DNA from 4 places in the Janthinobacterium sp. 61 genome. Region 2 is predicted to be linked to each of the others. Evidence: predicted binding sites of a transcription regulator. Region 2 holds the regulator's gene; each other region holds the start of a gene.

Region 1 (4,323 bases), 2.3 Mb from region 2:
GCTGTCGTCGGCCATGACCTTCCAGATCGGCGCGAGCTCGACGGAAAAAATGTCGATCGACGTCACCGCCGGCATGACCGGCCTGGCAGCTGCCCTGAAAGCCGTATCGGCCAGCTTCTCCACCGCCGGCGCCGCCGGTACGGAATTGACGGCAGCGGCCAACACCGCCATCGGCAACCTGACCACCGCCATCGACAAAGTCGGCACCGTACGTTCGGCACTGGGCGCTGCCGCCAACCGTCTCGACCACATCAACAGCAACCTGTCGAACATCGCCACCAACACCAAGGCCGCTACCGGCCGTATTATGGATGTTGACTTCGCCACCGAAAGCTCGAACATGACATCGTCGCAAATGCTGCTGCAAGCCGGCACCGCGATGCTGAAACAAAGCAACAGCATGTCCTCGATGGTCATGTCCTTGCTGCAATAATCGACTGCGTTTCACGACCAGCCCCGGCAAGCGATTGCCGGGGCTTTTTCATGGCCGCACGTGAATATGAAAAATTTCCATACAGCATTTAATAAGCTGGCAGATCTGGTCGTCTTGTACTATTGAGGGCAAGAAACGTTGCCCCTCGACGAATTCACCTTACAGGAGCAACACCATGCTGAGCCTTCACACCAATAACGCATCGCTGTCCGCACAGAACTCGATTGCCAAGACCCAATCGCAGCTGTCGACCTCGATGACACGCCTGAGCACCGGCTACCGCATCAACTCCGCCATGGATGACGCGGCCGGCCTGCAGATCGCCACGCGCCTGAAAGCCCAGACCAGCGGCATGACCGTTGCCATGAGCAACACGCAAAACAGCACCTCGATGCTGCAAACTGCTGAAGGCGCGTTTGGCGAAGTCACCAACATGCTGGTACGCATGAAGGATCTGGCCACCCAAGCTGCCGATGCCTCGTCGAACGCACAAGACAAGACCGCCATGCAGGCAGAGTACAACGCCCTGGGCCAGGAACTGTACAACGTCATGACCAACACCACCTTCGGCGGCAGCTTGCTGATGGGCAATGGCACTGGCACCACCGGCACGCTGTCGGCCGCCATGACCTTCCAGATCGGTGCGAGCTCGACGGAAAACATGACGATCGATGTCAAGACCAACATGGTCACCCTGTCGGCATCGCTGCTGGCCGCGACGAAGAACTTCGCCGCCGCTGCCTCGACCGGCGCGTCGGAACTGACCGCCACCGCCAACGCCACCATCGACCTGCTTGCCACGGCCATCAACGACGTGGGCACCGTACGCTCGGCACTGGGCGCTGCCGCCAACCGCCTGGACCACATCAACAGCAACCTGTCGAACATTGCCACCAACACCAAGGCTGCAACCGGCCGCATCATGGACGTCGATTTCGCCACCGAAAGCTCGAACATGACGTCGTCGCAAATGCTGCTGCAAGCTGGCACCGCGATGTTGAAACAAAGCAACAGCATGTCCTCGATGGTCATGTCCTTGCTGCAATAATTTTTATCCCGCATTACCCGCTGGTACAGGCCAGCAAGAAAGCCAGACCGCGCGTCTGGCTTTCTTACACCCATCGCATTCCATTAAATAATTTCCACACAGCATTTAACGTTTACCTCCAAGTGGTCGCCTGTCTTGATTGAGGACGAAAAATACTACCGTCCTGCAATGCATTCACCACAGGAGTTACCATATGCTGAGCCTACACACCAACAACGCATCGCTGTCCGCACAGAACTCGATCGCCAAGACCCAATCGCAACTGTCGACCTCGATGACACGCTTGTCCACCGGCTACCGCATCAACTCAGCCATGGACGACGCCGCCGGCCTGCAGATCGCCACGCGCCTGAAAGCGCAGACCAGCGGCATGACCGTTGCCATGAGCAACACGCAAAACAGCACCTCGATGCTGCAAACGGCTGAAGGTGCGTTTGGCGAAGTCACTAACATGCTGGTACGGATGAAGGATCTGGCTACGCAAGCGGCCGATGCTTCGTCGAACGGCCAGGACAAAACCGCCATGCAAGCCGAATACGACGCGCTGGGCCTGGAACTGTACAACGTCATGACCAACACCACCTTTGGTGGCCAGACCCTGCTGGGCGACGGCACCGCCGGCAAGGGTACGCTGTCGGATGCGATGACCTTCCAGATCGGCGCAAGCTCGACGGAAAAAATGAGCATCAACGTATCCACTGACATGGGCGCGCTGAACACCAAGCTGATTGCGCTGTCGGCCAACAATTTCAAGGCCAGCACCGCAGGCGTGGGTACCGAACTGACTGCCGCCGGTACCGCCAATACCACCATCGACAAACTGGCAGCTGCCATCGACAACGTCGGCACCGTGCGTTCCGCCCTGGGCGCCGCCGCCAACCGTCTCGACCACATCAACAGCAACCTGTCGAACATCGCCACCAACACCAAAGCCGCTACCGGCCGCATCATGGACGTTGACTTCGCCACCGAAAGCTCGAACATGACATCGTCGCAAATGCTGCTGCAAGCCGGCACCGCGATGCTGAAACAAAGCAACAGCATGTCCTCGATGGTCATGTCCCTGCTGCAATAATCTATGCTTGGCCGCTTGCGGCCAGCAACGCAAAGCCAGGCTGCGGTCTGGCTTTTTTTATGTGCGAAACGTATTAATTTGACTATATTGCCTTTCGATTTAACAATGTTGGCGCCACAGTCGCCTATACAAGATAGACCCGTTTCACCCTCACCGCCCACCGGAGCCGCCAAGTGCTGAGCATTCACACCAATATCGCCGCACTGTACGCACAACGCGCGATGGGATGGGCGCATAGCCAGTTATCCACATCGATGCAGCGCCTCTCCACCGGCTTTCGCATCAACTCGGCCATGGACGACGCAGCTGGCCTGCAAATCGCCACGCGCCTCAGTGCCCAGGTGAGCGGCATGACGGTGGCCATGCGCAATACGCAGAACAGTACCTCGATGCTGCAGACGGCCGAAGGCGCGTTTGGCGAAGTGACCAGCATGCTGGTACGCATGAAAGACCTGGCCACGCAGGCGGCCGACGCTTCCTCCAACCAGACAGACCGCGACGCCATGCAGTCCGAATACGATGCGCTGGGGCTGGAACTGTACAACGTCATGACGAATACCACCTACGGCGGCAGCCTGTTGCTGGGCAATGGTAGTCTTGGCAAGGGCACGCTGTCGGAGGCGATGACCTTCCAGATCGGCGCCAGCAGCAGCGAAACCATGAAGTTCGACGTGTCAGGCAAGATGGGCGGACTGGACACGGTTCTGAAAGCCATTTCGGCCAACTTTGCGCCAGGCGCCACGGCCGGCAGCGAAATCGCCACGAATGGCGGCGCCAACAGCATGATCGACCAGCTGGCGGCAGCGCTCGACCAGGTCGGCGGCGTGCGCTCGGCCCTGGGCGCGGCGGCCAACCGCCTCGGCCACGTGCACAACAACCTGGCCAACATGGTCACCAATACCAAGGCCGCCATCGGCCGCATCATGGATGTCGATTACGCGGCGGAAAGCGCCAACATGGTGTCAGCACAAATGTTGCTGCAGGCGAGCACGGCGATGCTCAAGCAAAGCCAGAGCATGCAGAAAATGATACTGTCGCTGTTGCAGCCATGACGGCTGATACAGCCTGATTCACCAGCTCGTATAGACTCTCTTCCGGACATAGTGGCATGGCGATAGACCGCATTTCATCGGGTAACCCGGTTCCCCTGATTACCCAGCGCTTCGACGTCAGCCCCGCGACGCCGATGGTGCCGGGCGTGGTGCAGCCGCTGGTGCCCATCGGCCCCTACATGGCGCCCGCGCCGGACGCCGGCACCCTGCCCGCCCAGCTGCAACAGAAGGGACAGGACAGCCTGGCATCCCTCATCAAGCCCAATGCCGATGGTACGGGCGGCGCCATGCCGCGCGACAGCAGCGCGATGCAGGTCAATCAGCTGTTCTTCACGCGCCAACTGGTCTGGCAGCCGCCTGACGCGGCGCAGCTGGCCGCCTCGTGGCGCGTGATGGTCAAGACGTACGGCGAGCAATATGCGGCCCTGCAGGAACAGGCGCGCGGCCAGCACGTACCGGGCAACCTGTTCATGGCCGAGCAGCAACCGGCCCTGCTGCGCGAAGGCGCCCGTCCTCCACTAAGCGTCGACAGCGAAGCGTGGCGCTTTGCCGTGTATGGCTGGGGCGGCCAGCGCCTGCTGCTGCGCGTGCTGGCCAGCGACGAGGAAGACGATGCGGCACCCCGGCGGCGCGGCAAGGTGGCGCTGCGCGTCGAACTGATCATCATCGGCATCGGCCGGGTCGTGATCCAGATGGAACCGGCCGGCGACGGCGT
Region 2 (4,323 bases):
AGCCAGGCGTTCGAGCCGCTGCGCCAGGGACACGACAACGGGCGCGGCATCGGCGACGGGGCTGGCATCGATATTCAAATACGATGCCAGGCTGCGCCCCGGTGGTGCGCTGGCAGCAGCGATGGCCACAGATTGCGGCGCGCCGCCGTCGGGCGCGGGCCAGTACACGTGCGCCAGCACTGCCGCGATGGCAGCGGCAGTGGCGATGCCGGTCAGTTTGCTAATCATGATGAGGTGGCGCGCGTGGATGGGAAACGCACGTTACCACAGGCGCGCTGCGGCGGGCCGCACGCCTCCACACTCTCAGCCGCCGGCCTTTTTCGCCTGGTGGCCCAGCTTGGCCAGCGCGGCCATCACCGTCTCGACATGGTCGCCCTGCACTTCGATCACTCCATCCTTGACGGTGCCGCCCGAGCCGCACTGCGTGCGCAACTGCTTGCCCAGCAGCGCCAGGGCGATGGCGTCCAGCGCCAAGCCTTTCACCACGGTGACGCTCTTGCCGCCACGGCCCTTGGTCTGGCGCGACACGCGCACCACGCCATCGCCCGCAGGCGCCGCCTTGGCCTGCGCCTTGCACGCGCATTGCGCCAGCGGCTGGCGGCAGGCAGGGCACATGCGGCCCGTTTCGGTGGAATACACTAGACCGCCCAGGGAGCTGCTTTTCATGATGGATAGCTAAAAAGGAAGAAGGCAGCGATTGTACCAAGCGGCGAGGGTCAGTTGGCCGGCGCCGGCGCAGGTGCGACGGGCGACGTCGGCACTTCCGTCACCGTCTCGGGGATGCCCGACAAAATCGTCACGGCGACCCTGCGGTTGCGCGCGCGCCCTTCCGGCGTGGCATTCGGCGCCACGGGGATATTGTCGGCATGTCCCACGGCCGTCAGGCGCGACGCCTGCATGCCGCTGGCGATGAACAGGCGCACCACGGCGCTGGCGCGCGCGGCCGACAATTCCCAGTTCGAGGCAAAGGTCGAATTGCTGATGGGCTGCACATCCGTATGCCCTTCCACCTGCACGTCGTGCGTGTCATCCTTGAGCAGCACGGCCACGGCGCGCAAGGCCTGGTCCGACTCGGCCGTCAGCCCTGCGGCGCCCGGGTCGAACAGCACACTGGCATTGATTTCCACGCTCACGCCGCGGCTCGTCTGCGTGACCCTGACCTTGCCTTCCTTGACCAGCGGCGCCAGGGTGGACGTGAGATCCTGCGCCAGGCGCGTCATGTGTTCGCGCTCGCGGCGGAGGGCTTCAGTGCGGCGTTTCAGGGCGGGATTCGGCAGCGCAATGGCTTGCGGTGCTTCCATGATGATGGGCGGCGCACCCTTTTCCAGGCTGAAAGCCTGGCCGATGGCATTCTGGAAGACGCGGTATTTACCTTCGTTGACTTGCGAAATCGCATACATGACGACGAAAAAGGCGAACAACAAAGTGATGAAGTCGGCGTACGAGATCAGCCAGCGGTCCTGGTTGTCCGGTTCCTCGTCATACTTCCTGCGCGCGCGCCGCATCATGGTCAGTGCTCGTGCAGCAGGCTGGCCACGCGCTCTTCGATGATGCGCGTGTGGTCGCCCGTGGCGATGTCGTACAGCACGGCGGCCGTGATTTCATATTGCAGCACCCGGCGCGAGACGATGGCCTTGAGTTTATTGGCCACCGGCAAGAACAGCAGATTGGCCAGGCCCACACCGTAGATGGTCGATACAAACGCCACGGCGATGCCGCTGCCCAATTTACTCGGGTCGGTGAGGTTTTCCATGACATGGATCAAGCCCAGCACGGCGCCCAGAATACCGATGGTGGGCGAATAGCCGGCCGCCGACTCCCACACCTTGACGGCCTGGCGCTCGGCCATTTCGTAGGCAGAGATCTCCACGTCGAGCAACTGGCGCAGCTTGTCGGGGGCGATGCCGTCGACGATCATGCGCAAACCCTTGGCGTTGAAACGGTCGGCCGTGTTTTCCATCAGGCGTTCGAGCGCCAGCGTGCCATCGCGGCGCGCCGTCAAGCTCCATTGCCCGATGTCGCGCGCCAGCGCGGCGCGCGTATCGGCCGGCGGCAAAAACACCCAGCGCAGCATTTCCAGGCCGCGCACGAAAGTACGCAGCCGCGTTTGCAGCAGCACGGCGCCGAAGGTGCCGACGATGACGATGGCAAAGGCGGCCGGCTGCAGCAGGGAGGCCATCTTGCCGCCTTCCAGTGCCTGGCCGACCAGAAGGCCCGCCAGCGCCAGCGCCAGCCCGATTACGCTGGACCAGTCCACGCCAGCTCCCTCAAGGTTGCCCGCAGGCGTGCGACGGCCTGGGTATGCAGCTGCGAGACACGCGATTCGGACACGCCCATCACCGCGCCGATCTCCTTCAGGTTCAGCTCTTCTTCGTAGTACAGGCCCATGAGCATTTTCTCGCGTGGCGGCAGCGCGTCGATGGCATCGATCACGGATTGCCGGAAATCGGTATCGAGCAGGGACCGCAAGGGGTCGCTGTCCTCGTCCACGCAATGGCGGTCGAGAAAGCTGTCATTGCCGTCCGGGTCATGAAAGTCTTCGTAGTACAGCAACTGGTGGCCGCCGCCGTCGCCCAGCATTTCCTGGTAATCGACGAGCGACATTTTCAGCAATTTCGCCACTTCCGATTCCGTCGGCGGGTGTCCCAGGCGCTGCTGCAGGATGCTCATCGCCTCTTCGATCTTGCGCATGTTCTGGCGCATGCTGCGCGGCAACCAGTCGCTGGTGCGCAATTCGTCGAGCATGGCGCCGCGGATGCGCAGCACGGCATATGTCTCGAACTGCGCGCCATGCGTCTCTTCATAGCGGCTGATGGCGTCGAGCAGGCCGATCATGCCGGCCTGGATCAGGTCATCGACCTCGACCGAAGGCGGCAATTTCGCCTTCATATGGTGCGCCAGACGCTTCACCAGCGGAATGTGCTCCGTCAGCAAATAGTCCTTGTTCGATTTCCCTTTGACCGTGTACATAGGCTGCTTATTGTTTTAACTGCTATCGTGTGCTGATGATGGATTCAGACGCTGAACTGGTGCGGGCTCCCCGTCTGGTACAAGGTGCCACCGAGCACCGGCGCCGCCGAACGGGCCAGCCGCTCGGCCAGTCCGCGAAACGCCACCGAAGCTCCCGCCAGCGGAAAGGCATCGACCACGCTGCGGCCCAGACGCGCCGCGCGGTGCAGATACTCATCGGCAGGCACCGACCCCATCGAGGTCAGTTTCACGGCCAGGTAACGGCTCGCCGCCTGCGCCATATTATCGTATACCACTTTTGCCTCGGATTCGGAAGCGCCGGTGACCAGAATGCCAAACGGACGGCGTCCCAGTTCCTGGCTCAGGCGCTTGATCAGGCAGTATGCCGCCTTGATCGAAGTGGCGCTGGTCGACACTTGCACCACGATATCGGACGAGGCCATCAGCGGCACGGGAAAGCAATCGCCCTCGTCGGCCATGACGCCGTCGACCAGCACGATGCCGCTCTGGCGCGCCATCACCTCGAAGGTCTTGCCCAGGCGGCGCAGTTCTTCCTCGCCCGCATAGTCCATGCTGTCCATCAGGTGGTTGCGCGCACCCAGGCTGGCTACGCCGAAGCCTTGCGGCACCTGGTGGATGACCTGGTTCAAGGCGCACTGCTGGCGCGCCACGTCGCGCAGGCTGGCGCCGTGCGCCAGTCCCAGGCGCGCAGCGACGCCATCGCTGCCGCCGCTGGCGTCGAGCAGCAGCACGTCATTGCCGCCGTAGACCAGCGAGGCGCCCAGGTTGACCAGCATGGCACCCTTGTCGTCCTGCGGCGTGGCAGAGAGAAAAGTCATCACCCGCGGCTGCGGGCCGGCCAGCATGCGACGCAAGCCTTCGGCCTGGTCGAAATCAAAATTAGCCAAGGCGCACCCCGCGCGCTTCATTGTTGCGGGCAGCTGCCTGCGCCATCAGCAGCGGCAGTTCGGCATCGGAAAACTGCGTCGCCGCCGCATCGCGCTTGAGCTTGAAGGCGCGGTCGATCAGATAGCCGCGGTCGGCCAGGTACAGGTCTTCCGGCACGCGCTGGCCGTTCGACACATAAAACAGGTTCAGTTTCTGGCGGATCACCACGTCGAGCACATTGCCGATCGAGGCCGCTTCATCGAGCTTGGTCATGATGCAGCCTGCCAGGCCGCTGCCCTGGTAGGCACGCACCACCTCGTTCAACGTTTCCTGCGTCGCGGTGGAGTTCAGGCACAGCAAACGTTTTACGTCGGCGCCGGCGCCCGACAGCATGGCCACTTGTTCCGTGACCATCTGGTCGCGCTGGCTCACGCCCACCGTATCGATCAGCACCGTGTGCTTGTT
Region 3 (4,323 bases), 1.1 Mb from region 2:
GTGCGCAATCATATGAACCGCGAGCATGCGTTCGACGACGCCTTTTGCATAGTGGAATCAAGTGCCGAGCTGGGCGCGGTGCTGGCCTCCTTCGTGCCCGGCATGGCGCAAGCACCCCGGCAATTAGAGGCCTTCCTCTGATACGGCTTGCCGGCATGCCATTACAATTGCCTATCGCATTCACCGGCACCATCCCACGATGACACTCCCGCAACTGCACTTTGCCCATGCCAACAGTTATCCTGCAGGCACCTACCGCAGGCTGTTCGCCTTGCTGGGTCAGCACTACAGCGTGCAGGCGCTCGACATGCACGCGCACGATCCCGCTTACCCCGTCAGCACGGGCTGGCCCGAGCTGGTGCGCGAATACATCGACGACCTGGAACGCCGCTACAGCGCGCCCGTGATCCTCGTCGGCCATTCGCTTGGCGGCATGCTCAGCGTCATGGTGGCCAAGCAGCGCCCCGACCTGGTGCGCTGCGTGGTCTTGCTCGATTCGCCCGTGGTGGCGGGCTGGCGCGCCTTGCTGGTGCGCCTGGCGCGCAATACGGCGCTGGGCGAACGGTTTTCTCCGTCGCGCTTTTCCGCCCGGCGGCGCAAGTTGTGGCCCGATGCGCAAGCCGCGTATGCACACTTTGCCTCCAAAGACATGTTCGCGATCTGGGCGCCGCAAGTCTTGCGCGACTATATCGATAGCGGCCTGGTTCCCCACCCGGACGGGGTGCAGCTGCGCTTTACGCGCGAAGTGGAAACGGATGTTTATCGCAGCTTGCCGCATCATATCGGCGGCCTCGTCAAGGATGGCTTTCCCGTGCCCATCGGTTTTATCGGCGGCACGGCATCGGTGGAATGCCGCCAGGCGGGTTTGAAGGCCACGCGCAAGCTGGTCGGCAGGTTTTTCCGCCAGGTGCCGGGCGGCCATCTGTTTCCCATGGAAAACCCGGAACTGACGGCGCAAGTGGTGCGCGAGATGATCGCTTCCTTGCTGGCGAAGCAGTAGCCTGACGCCAACGATTTTCATCTTGCAAGGGCCAACAGTGGCGGGTTTTCGCGTAAAATCCTGCCATTCGGGCCGCGCCTGCAGCAGGCGTGCGGCCCCCGCCATTCCGATATTCTAGAAAGAGCCCCTGCGATGACGATTAAAAGCGATAAATGGATACGCCGCATGGCGGAAACAACGGGCATGATCGAGCCGTTCGAACCGGGCCAGGTCAAGGAACGCGACGGCAACCGCATCGTTTCTTACGGCACGTCCAGCTATGGCTATGACATCCGTTGCGCCGACGAGTTCAAGTTGTTTACCAACATCAACACTACCATCGTCGATCCGAAGGATTTTGACGCGAATAACTTCGTCGATGTGTCTGGCAAGGGCTATTGCATCATCCCGCCGAACTCGTTCGCGCTGGCCCGCACGGTCGAGTATTTCCGCATTCCCCGCAATGTATTGACGATTTGCCTGGGCAAGAGCACGTATGCGCGCTGCGGCATCATCGTCAATGTCACCCCGTTCGAACCGGAATGGGAAGGTTTCGTGACCCTGGAGTTTTCGAATACGACACCGTTGCCGGCGAAAATCTACGCCAACGAAGGCGTGGCGCAAGTGCTGTTCTTCGAATCCGATGAAGTGTGCGAAACCTCGTACAAGGACCGTGGCGGCAAATACCAGGGCCAGGTTGGCGTGACCCTGCCGAAGACCTGATTGCTGGAAGGGCGGGGCGCCAGCCGTCTTTCCCTTCTTTACCTGCCTTTACACCCGCAGCACTACATCCGCGCCCATGCTTGCCGTTAACCTTGGTAGTGAAACACTGAGGAGGCATCATGGTAGCGGCAATCGGTTCAGGCAGCGCGGTCAGTGCGGCAAGTAGCGCCAGCTCGGGCAGCAGTTCGCAGATCGCGGCGCTGCAAAAGCAGATCACGGCGGCGCAAAAGCAGTTGACGGAATCGCAGAAGGGCGCGCAGACGGACGCGTCGCAAAAGCTGCAGCAGCAGTTGGCGCAACAAATCCAGGCCTTGCAGGCGCAAATTGCCCAGTTACAGGCGGCAGCGGCGCAAGAGGCGGCGCAGCAAGCTCCTCAGACGACCAGCAGCGCCGATACGGCGACGAGTCCGGCCAAATCAAGCTCGTCGACCCTGGGCAGCATCATCGATACCCAGGCGTAACAAGGTTAGCGGCAATGCTCGCCGCCAGGCTCGCCGGAAGGTCAGCCTGGCGTTTTGGTGGGCAGCAACATTTCCACACACAGCCCGCCACCGCTACGCAAGCTGGCCCCGATGCGCCCGCCATGGGCGCTGATGACGTGCTGGGCGATGGCCAGGCCCAGGCCATGGCCGTCCGTACTGTGCTGGGTATTGCTGGCGCGGAAGAACGGCTGGAAAATGCTGGCCAGGTCGGCACCTGCGACGCCGGGTCCCCGGTCCAGCACGGCGATGCGCAGCCAATCATGCTGGCGCGACAAATTCACTTCCACCGTACCGCCATCGGGACTGTGCTTGACGGCATTGCGCACCACGTTTTCCACGGCGCGCGCCAGCAGCTCCGGCCGGCCCGTGACAGCGGCGTCGGCGATGGCCGCGTCGCCCGCGAGGGCTATCTCCACCTGGCGCGCCTTCGCTTCGTAGCGGGCGTCTTCCATAATGTCGTGCAACAGGTCGGCGATGCCGACGTCTTCGCTGAGCGGTGAGCCAGCGCCAGCTTCCAGCCGCGACAGGGTCAGCAGCTCGCCGATCAGCTTATCCATGCGTTCGCTTTCGCGTTCGATGCGCTGCATCGAGGCGTCCATCTTGTCCGGCTGCTGGTGCGCCAGGCCGATGGCCGCTTGCAAGCGTGCCAGCGGCGAGCGCAGTTCGTGCGACACGTCATGCAGCAAACGCGTCTGGCTCTCCATGAGATTGCGCAAACGACCCGTCATGCGGTCGAAATCGCGGCCCAGGTCCGTCAATTCATCGCCGCGCTTGCCGCTGGCGTGAAAGCGGGGCGCCAGGTCGCCGTGCGAGGCGGCCTCGAACGCTTGTCGCAGGTCGCGGATGGGACGCGCAAAATACCAGGCCAGCAAGAAAGAGAACAGCAGGCTGGCGGCGATGGCGGCGGCCAGGGGAATGAAGGTGCGGTAGGGGTTGTCCATGCGCGGTCCCGGCGGCATGCCGCCCATGCCACCCATCTCGCGCGGACCTCCGCGCTGGTAGTCGGCGTGCGGCGGCGGCATGCCGGACGCTTCGGAACGGGGGGCGCCCATGCCGCGCGGGCCGCTCAGGGTGACGGCGTTGAGCGTGTCGCGCGCGGCGCCCGCCTCGGCAGTGCGAAAGCGGACGGACGAGGGCAGGAACAGCAGGTAACGCACGCCGTCGCTGCCGATGACCTCGCGCACCACGGCATGGGGCGAGCCTTGCGCCAGCAGCGCGCGCGCCTTGCCGAGTATGGCCGGATGGACCTTGCGGCCCATCAGTTCTTGTCCTTTTTCATCGACGGCAAATACGCGCATGCGTTCCATCTTGCCGAGAAACTGCTGCAAGGCTTTGCTGCCGCCCGCTTCCAGGGTGGCGCTGGCCGCTTCGATGGCCATCTGTGCGGGCGGGCTGGTATCGATGTCGAGGGCCCGCTCCTGTTGCGCCGCCCGGTTTTTCAGCCAGAAAGTGCCGCCGATACCGATGGTGGCCGTGACTTGCGCCAGCATGATGCACAGAAAAAACTTCCAGAACAGACGGCCCACGCTTATTCCTTGATCAGCTGGTAGCCGAGACGGTACACGGTCTGCAGGCAGGAACGGCCATCGGCCAGGCTGCCCAGCTTGCGGCGCAGGCTGCTCAAGTGCACGTCGATATTGCGGTCGAAGCGCGCCATGGGGCGGCCCAGGCCCAGTTCGGACAACTGATTCTTGCTCACGGGCTTGCCCGCATGGCGCACCAGCACTTCCAGCAGGTTGAATTCAGTGCTTGTCAGTTCCAGGTGCGTGCCGGCCCAGGCGATGCGGCGCTGTTCCGGCCACATCGTCAGTTGCCCCACGGTCAGCGGCGCCAGGCCCGAGCTATCGTGCGGCGCCGCTTGCGAACGGCGCAGGATGGCGCGGATGCGCGCCGTCAGCTCGCGCGGTGTGCACGGCTTGGTCACGTAATCGTCGGCACCCAGCTCCAGGCCCACGATGCGGTCCGTGTCGTCGCCGCGTGCCGTCAGCATCAGGATGGGCAGGTTGCTGCCGCCACGAATGCGGCGCAGGGTTTCCAGGCCATTCATGCGCGGCATCATGACGTCGAGCACGGCGATGGCGTACAGGCCTGTCAGTGCCTCGGCCGCGCCGCTTTCGCCGTCATGCACGGCGCGGGCGT
Region 4 (4,323 bases), 2.6 Mb from region 2:
CAAGCCCGCATAGCTGGCCCAGCGTTCCGGATAGCCCACGCCCACGTACAGGGTCTGGAGTTTCTCCTGCGCCTGCGCCTTGGTGGCCGGCGCCATCCAGTCCAGCTTGTCGATGCGGCGCGAGAAGGCAGCGACGATATTGCCCACCATGTCTTGCACGCGGGCTTTCGATTCAGGCGGGAAATAACGCTCCACGTACAGCTTGCCGACGGCGTCGCTGAGGGCCGCGTTCGTCGCGGCCAACGCGCGCTTGCTGCGCGGTGACTGCTGCGGCGTGCCGCTCAAGGTGCTGCCGTAAAAGGCAAAACGCTGATCGGCGGCCGCCTTCGGCAAGGTGGTGCTGAAATGGTTAATCGCGTGGAAAGCCAGGAAATCCTTCCAGGTCGCCAGCGGCACGCTCGCCACCAGCGCCGCGCTGCCCGTCATGGCCGTCGGGTGCCAGACGATGAAATCGGCCTGCCTGCCCAGGCCTGCCGCCTGGAAGAAGGCTTTCCAGTCCAGGCCAGGCGCCTTGCTGGCGAAGTCGGCGGCGCGCCACGCGTTGTTGCCCTTGACGACATCGGCCGACTCTTCGCGGCTGGCGTGACTGGCGGCAATTTTCTGCTCCAGCGCAAACACGCGCGCGGCGCGGGCTGGCGCATCGCGGTAACCAGCCTGCTTGAGCATGGCGGCGATATGCGCCTGGTAGCCAGTGCGCAAGCCCTGCATGCGCGCGCTGTCGTCCTGGTAGAAGGCGCGGTCGGGCAAGCCCAGCCCGCCCTGCAGCAGATAGGCCACATTGCGCGTGGTGTCGTTCAAGTCTTGCGCCACCCACAGGCCAAACAGGTTTTCCGTATAAAAATTGGTGGCGTTGAGCGGATCGACATCGGCGCGCAAGCTCTCGCCCAGCGCGCGTGCCAGTCCCGCCTGGTCGCGTATGCCATCGATCTTGCTCAACAAGGGCTTGATCGGCGCCCAGCCTTTCGCTTCGATAGCCGATTCATCCATCCAGGAACGGTAAAAATCGCTGACCTGGCGTGCGGATGCATCCGCCTGCGGCGCCGCCGCCAGGCCTTCGACGAGGCCGATGATGCGCTCGTTGGTCGAGTTGGCGAGGATGGCGAACGAGCCCCAGCTGCTGCGGTCGGCGGGAATCTCCGTGCTGCGCAGCCAGTCGCCATTCACGTAGTCATAGAAGTCGTCGCCGGGCGACGCCGTGGCGGCAGCGGGGACAGCGGCGCTGGTGGCCGCTTGCTGGCCATGCGCTTGAGCCGGTACATAGGCCACGGTGGCGCCGGCCAGGGCGAGGGCGATGGCAGCCTGGACTGGCGTCCGGGACCAGGAAAAACGCAAACCGTGCATGGCGATCCTTTCGATGAAAATAAGCAAAATCATAGCCTGAGAATCATACCTTTTTCGCATGCGGAACAACGGCTCGGCGGGAGATTCCGGCAGCCAGCCACAACCATCCAAATTATTTTCACTTTTTTTTCAAAAACACCCTCAAGTTCCCGCTGAACCTGCCGCTAATCTAGACAAGCGGTAATCCATTCACTAGTTACGGGTGTGCTCATGACCTCCAACGACGTTCTCTCGATGTATGAAAATATTGCAGGAATGACCAACAAAATGGTCGTCGCCGCACGTTCGAGCGACTGGGATGGCTTGGACACCCTGGAAAACCAGTGCGCCAGCGCCGCCAGCACGACCATGACGGGCAAAGTGCCTGCCCTGGCCGGCGCTACGCGCCAGCGCAAGATTGACTTGCTCAAGCAAATCCTGGCCAATGATCGCGAAATCCGCGCCATCACGGAACCGTGGATGACGCAACTGCCGAACGCCATGCAGGGATCGCGCGCCCACATGTAGGTCAACATTGCCGCGCCAGAAACAACAAAAGCACCTGTGGGTGCTTTTTTTACGTCTGCCGCCGTGCCGCGGAGCGCTGCATTTGCGGCGTCCGAAAAGCAAGGAAGGGGAATTTGGAAGGCGAGCCCCAGGTATCTCCTGGCGTCGCCTCGCTGCCGGTTGCATCCGGCGTTCGCGAGCACATCGTCGGCATCGCAAACCGCTTCCAGACCCAGGCGTTTATGCAACGCTACACCTGTTTGCCGCGCCACACTATCGTTGGTGACTGCGCCAGGCTGGGACTGTTTTATCGTAGAGCAAGTCCACTGAATTAATCATATCACCATCTTTAAGAAATAGGCAACACGATAGACAGGCACTTTCTATCTTTTTTCAATATCTTTTTTTATATCAAATCTGGGCGCGGCCTTGCAGCAGCGTTAACGCGAGAACGGCTCCGCTTCCGCCTCGGCCGCGTCCTCTTCCAGCGCTTCCGTCAGCACCGGCACATCCTTCTTCTTGCGGCTGAACGGTTTGCGCAGCAAGACCCAGTATTTCGACGGCGTGCCCGCCCCCGCCGCTTGCCTGCGCTTACGCACGGCATACACGACGAGCGCCGTCAGCAGCAGGAAGGCCAGGGTGCCGATAAGCAGCCACATCAAACCATTGCCGCCCGCTTTCTTTTCCTTGTCGGCTGCCGGCGCCGCGTGCAGGGGCTTGGGTTTGGCATGCGGCGCTTCCGCCACAGCCGGTATGGCAGCCGGTGGAGCGGTTGGTGCGGTGACGACGGGCAGCGCCAGCGCCTTTTGCAAGGCGCCGATCTTGCCCTCCAATTCGCCGAGCTTTTCATTCAGGGCCGCGTTTTTCTGGTCCAGCGCCACGCATGCTTGCGCCTGCTCCATATTGGCCTGCGGCGCGCAGGCTGCCACGGGCGCAGTGGCGCGGCGCAACGGCGCCGGGCGCAGCGCCGGGGCAGATGGCGTGGGCGCGACGGGCGGTGGCACAAACACGCGTGCCGGACGCACCAGGCCCTCGGCGCGCGCGCGCGCCGCCAGCGCGGCGGCATCGGCCGGCGGCGCGCCGGGCACCGCGCGCGGCAGTGGCAGTGGCTGTGCCAGCGGCACAGGCACGGGCACCGGAATGACGGGCCTGACTGGCGCACTGGCAACGGCTGGCGGTGCTGGCGGTGCCGGCGTCAGCCACAAGGTGCCCAGGCGCACGACGGCGCCGCTACCATTGCCCAATAATAAATACAGATGGACGTGGCCTGCCTGGATCGCTTGCCGGGTAGCCACGCGCACATACTGCCGCCCACCCCGCTCCAGCGGGCTGATCGTCAAGGTTTGCAGGGCCGGGTCCATGCTGATACCGCCGCCCCGGTACACATCGGGCGAGGCCAGGCGCACGGCCACGCCGCTGGCCTCCTCGGGCGCCAGGGCGGTCAATTCGATCTCCGCCAGCAGGGGCTGGCCCACATGGGACAGCACCGCCATCTCGCCCAGTTCGGCCGCCATAACAGGCGCCAAGGCCAGGCTGGCGGCGGCGCAAGCGATCAGGGACCAACGGGGAACAATGCTGCTTTGCATGGACTGATCGCTTTGATAACAAGATAAATAAGGGGAACTCGTCTGTCTTTAACGGCAGGAAATCGCAAAAATATAGATGAGCCATGGCAAAAATGATGCAATACAGCATCATCCTGTGTCTTTTGGACGCCTGGAGTACACTCGATCCACCTCCATCGATGAAAGGGATGCCATGAGTAGCAGAATCGAACGCGACAGTTTCGGCCCGATCGACGTACCCGCCGACCGGCTTTGGGGAGCGCAAACGCAGCGCTCGCTTGAGCACTTCCATATCTCCACGGAAAAGATGCCGCCCGAACTGATCGCCGCCCTGGCCACCGTCAAGCGCGCGGCCGCCCACGTCAACCTGGACCTGGGATTACTGGATGGCAAGAAAGCCATCGCCATCACGCAAGCAGCCGACGAAGTACTGGCAGGCAAGCATGACGCTGAATTTCCACTGGCCGTCTGGCAAACGGGCTCTGGCACGCAAAGCAATATGAACATGAACGAAGTGCTGGCCAACCGCGGTTCCGAGCTGATCGGCGGCTTGCGGGGAGAAGAGCGCTTGCTGCATCCTAACGACGACGTCAACCTGGGCCAGTCCTCGAATGACATTTTTCCGACCGCCATCCATGTGGCGGCCGCCCTGGCAGTCGCCAATACAGTCTTGCCGCCGCTACGCCAGCTGCGCGCCACGCTCGACGCAAAAGCCACGGAGTTTGCCGACATCGTCAAGATCGGCCGCACCCATTTGCAGGATGCGACGCCGCTGACCCTGGGCCAGGAATTTTCCGGCTATGTGGCGCAGCTGGACTTTGCCGAGCACATCATCACTGCATCGTTGCCGCCGCTGCTGCAACTGGCCGCCGGCGGCACGGCCGTGGGCACGGGCTTGAATACCCACGTGGAATTTGCGGACCGCATCGCC

Evidence for each region. Region 2 encodes FliA, which starts transcription of late flagellar genes. Its sites were predicted from a motif close to CTAAAGTTTNNNNNNNNNNNGCCGNTA; they were not measured.
Region 1: a site for FliA is predicted at 2,659-2,685, ahead of CLU92_RS04060 (flagellin). Genes of this name have one in related genera too.
Region 3: a site for FliA is predicted at 1,765-1,791, ahead of CLU92_RS09335 (FlxA-like family protein). Genes of this name have one in related genera too.
Region 4: a site for FliA is predicted at 1,482-1,508, ahead of CLU92_RS25845 (flagellar protein FliT). Genes of this name have one in related genera too.

What each region holds. Positions count from the first base shown of each region.
Region 1 is NZ_PJMQ01000001.1:869,370-873,692, reverse strand. Features, by position in the region: gene CLU92_RS04075 (flagellin) at 1-433, shown strand, start outside; gene CLU92_RS04070 (flagellin) at 609-1,481, shown strand; gene CLU92_RS04065 (flagellin) at 1,675-2,556, shown strand; gene CLU92_RS04060 (flagellin) at 2,730-3,608, shown strand; gene CLU92_RS04055 (hypothetical protein) at 3,665-4,323, shown strand, end outside.
Region 2 is NZ_PJMQ01000001.1:3,119,785-3,124,107, forward strand. Features, by position in the region: gene CLU92_RS14300 (hypothetical protein) at 1-228, opposite strand, end outside; gene CLU92_RS14305 (translation initiation factor Sui1) at 304-666, opposite strand; gene motD (flagellar motor protein MotD) at 717-1,505, opposite strand; gene CLU92_RS14315 (flagellar motor protein) at 1,511-2,257, opposite strand; gene CLU92_RS14320 (RNA polymerase sigma factor FliA) at 2,239-2,970, opposite strand; gene CLU92_RS14325 (antiactivator of flagellar biosynthesis FleN protein) at 3,015-3,878, opposite strand; gene flhF (flagellar biosynthesis protein FlhF) at 3,871-4,323, opposite strand, start outside.
Region 3 is NZ_PJMQ01000001.1:2,037,548-2,041,870, reverse strand. Features, by position in the region: gene CLU92_RS09350 (HAD family phosphatase) at 1-141, shown strand, start outside; gene CLU92_RS09345 (alpha/beta fold hydrolase) at 200-1,000, shown strand; gene dcd (dCTP deaminase) at 1,133-1,702, shown strand; gene CLU92_RS09335 (FlxA-like family protein) at 1,822-2,163, shown strand; gene CLU92_RS09330 (ATP-binding protein) at 2,205-3,710, opposite strand; gene CLU92_RS09325 (response regulator transcription factor) at 3,713-4,323, opposite strand, start outside.
Region 4 is NZ_PJMQ01000001.1:5,698,411-5,702,733, reverse strand. Features, by position in the region: gene CLU92_RS25850 (M13 family metallopeptidase) at 1-1,341, opposite strand, end outside; gene CLU92_RS25845 (flagellar protein FliT) at 1,597-1,848, shown strand; gene CLU92_RS25840 (FimV family protein) at 2,268-3,413, opposite strand; gene fumC (class II fumarate hydratase) at 3,586-4,323, shown strand, end outside.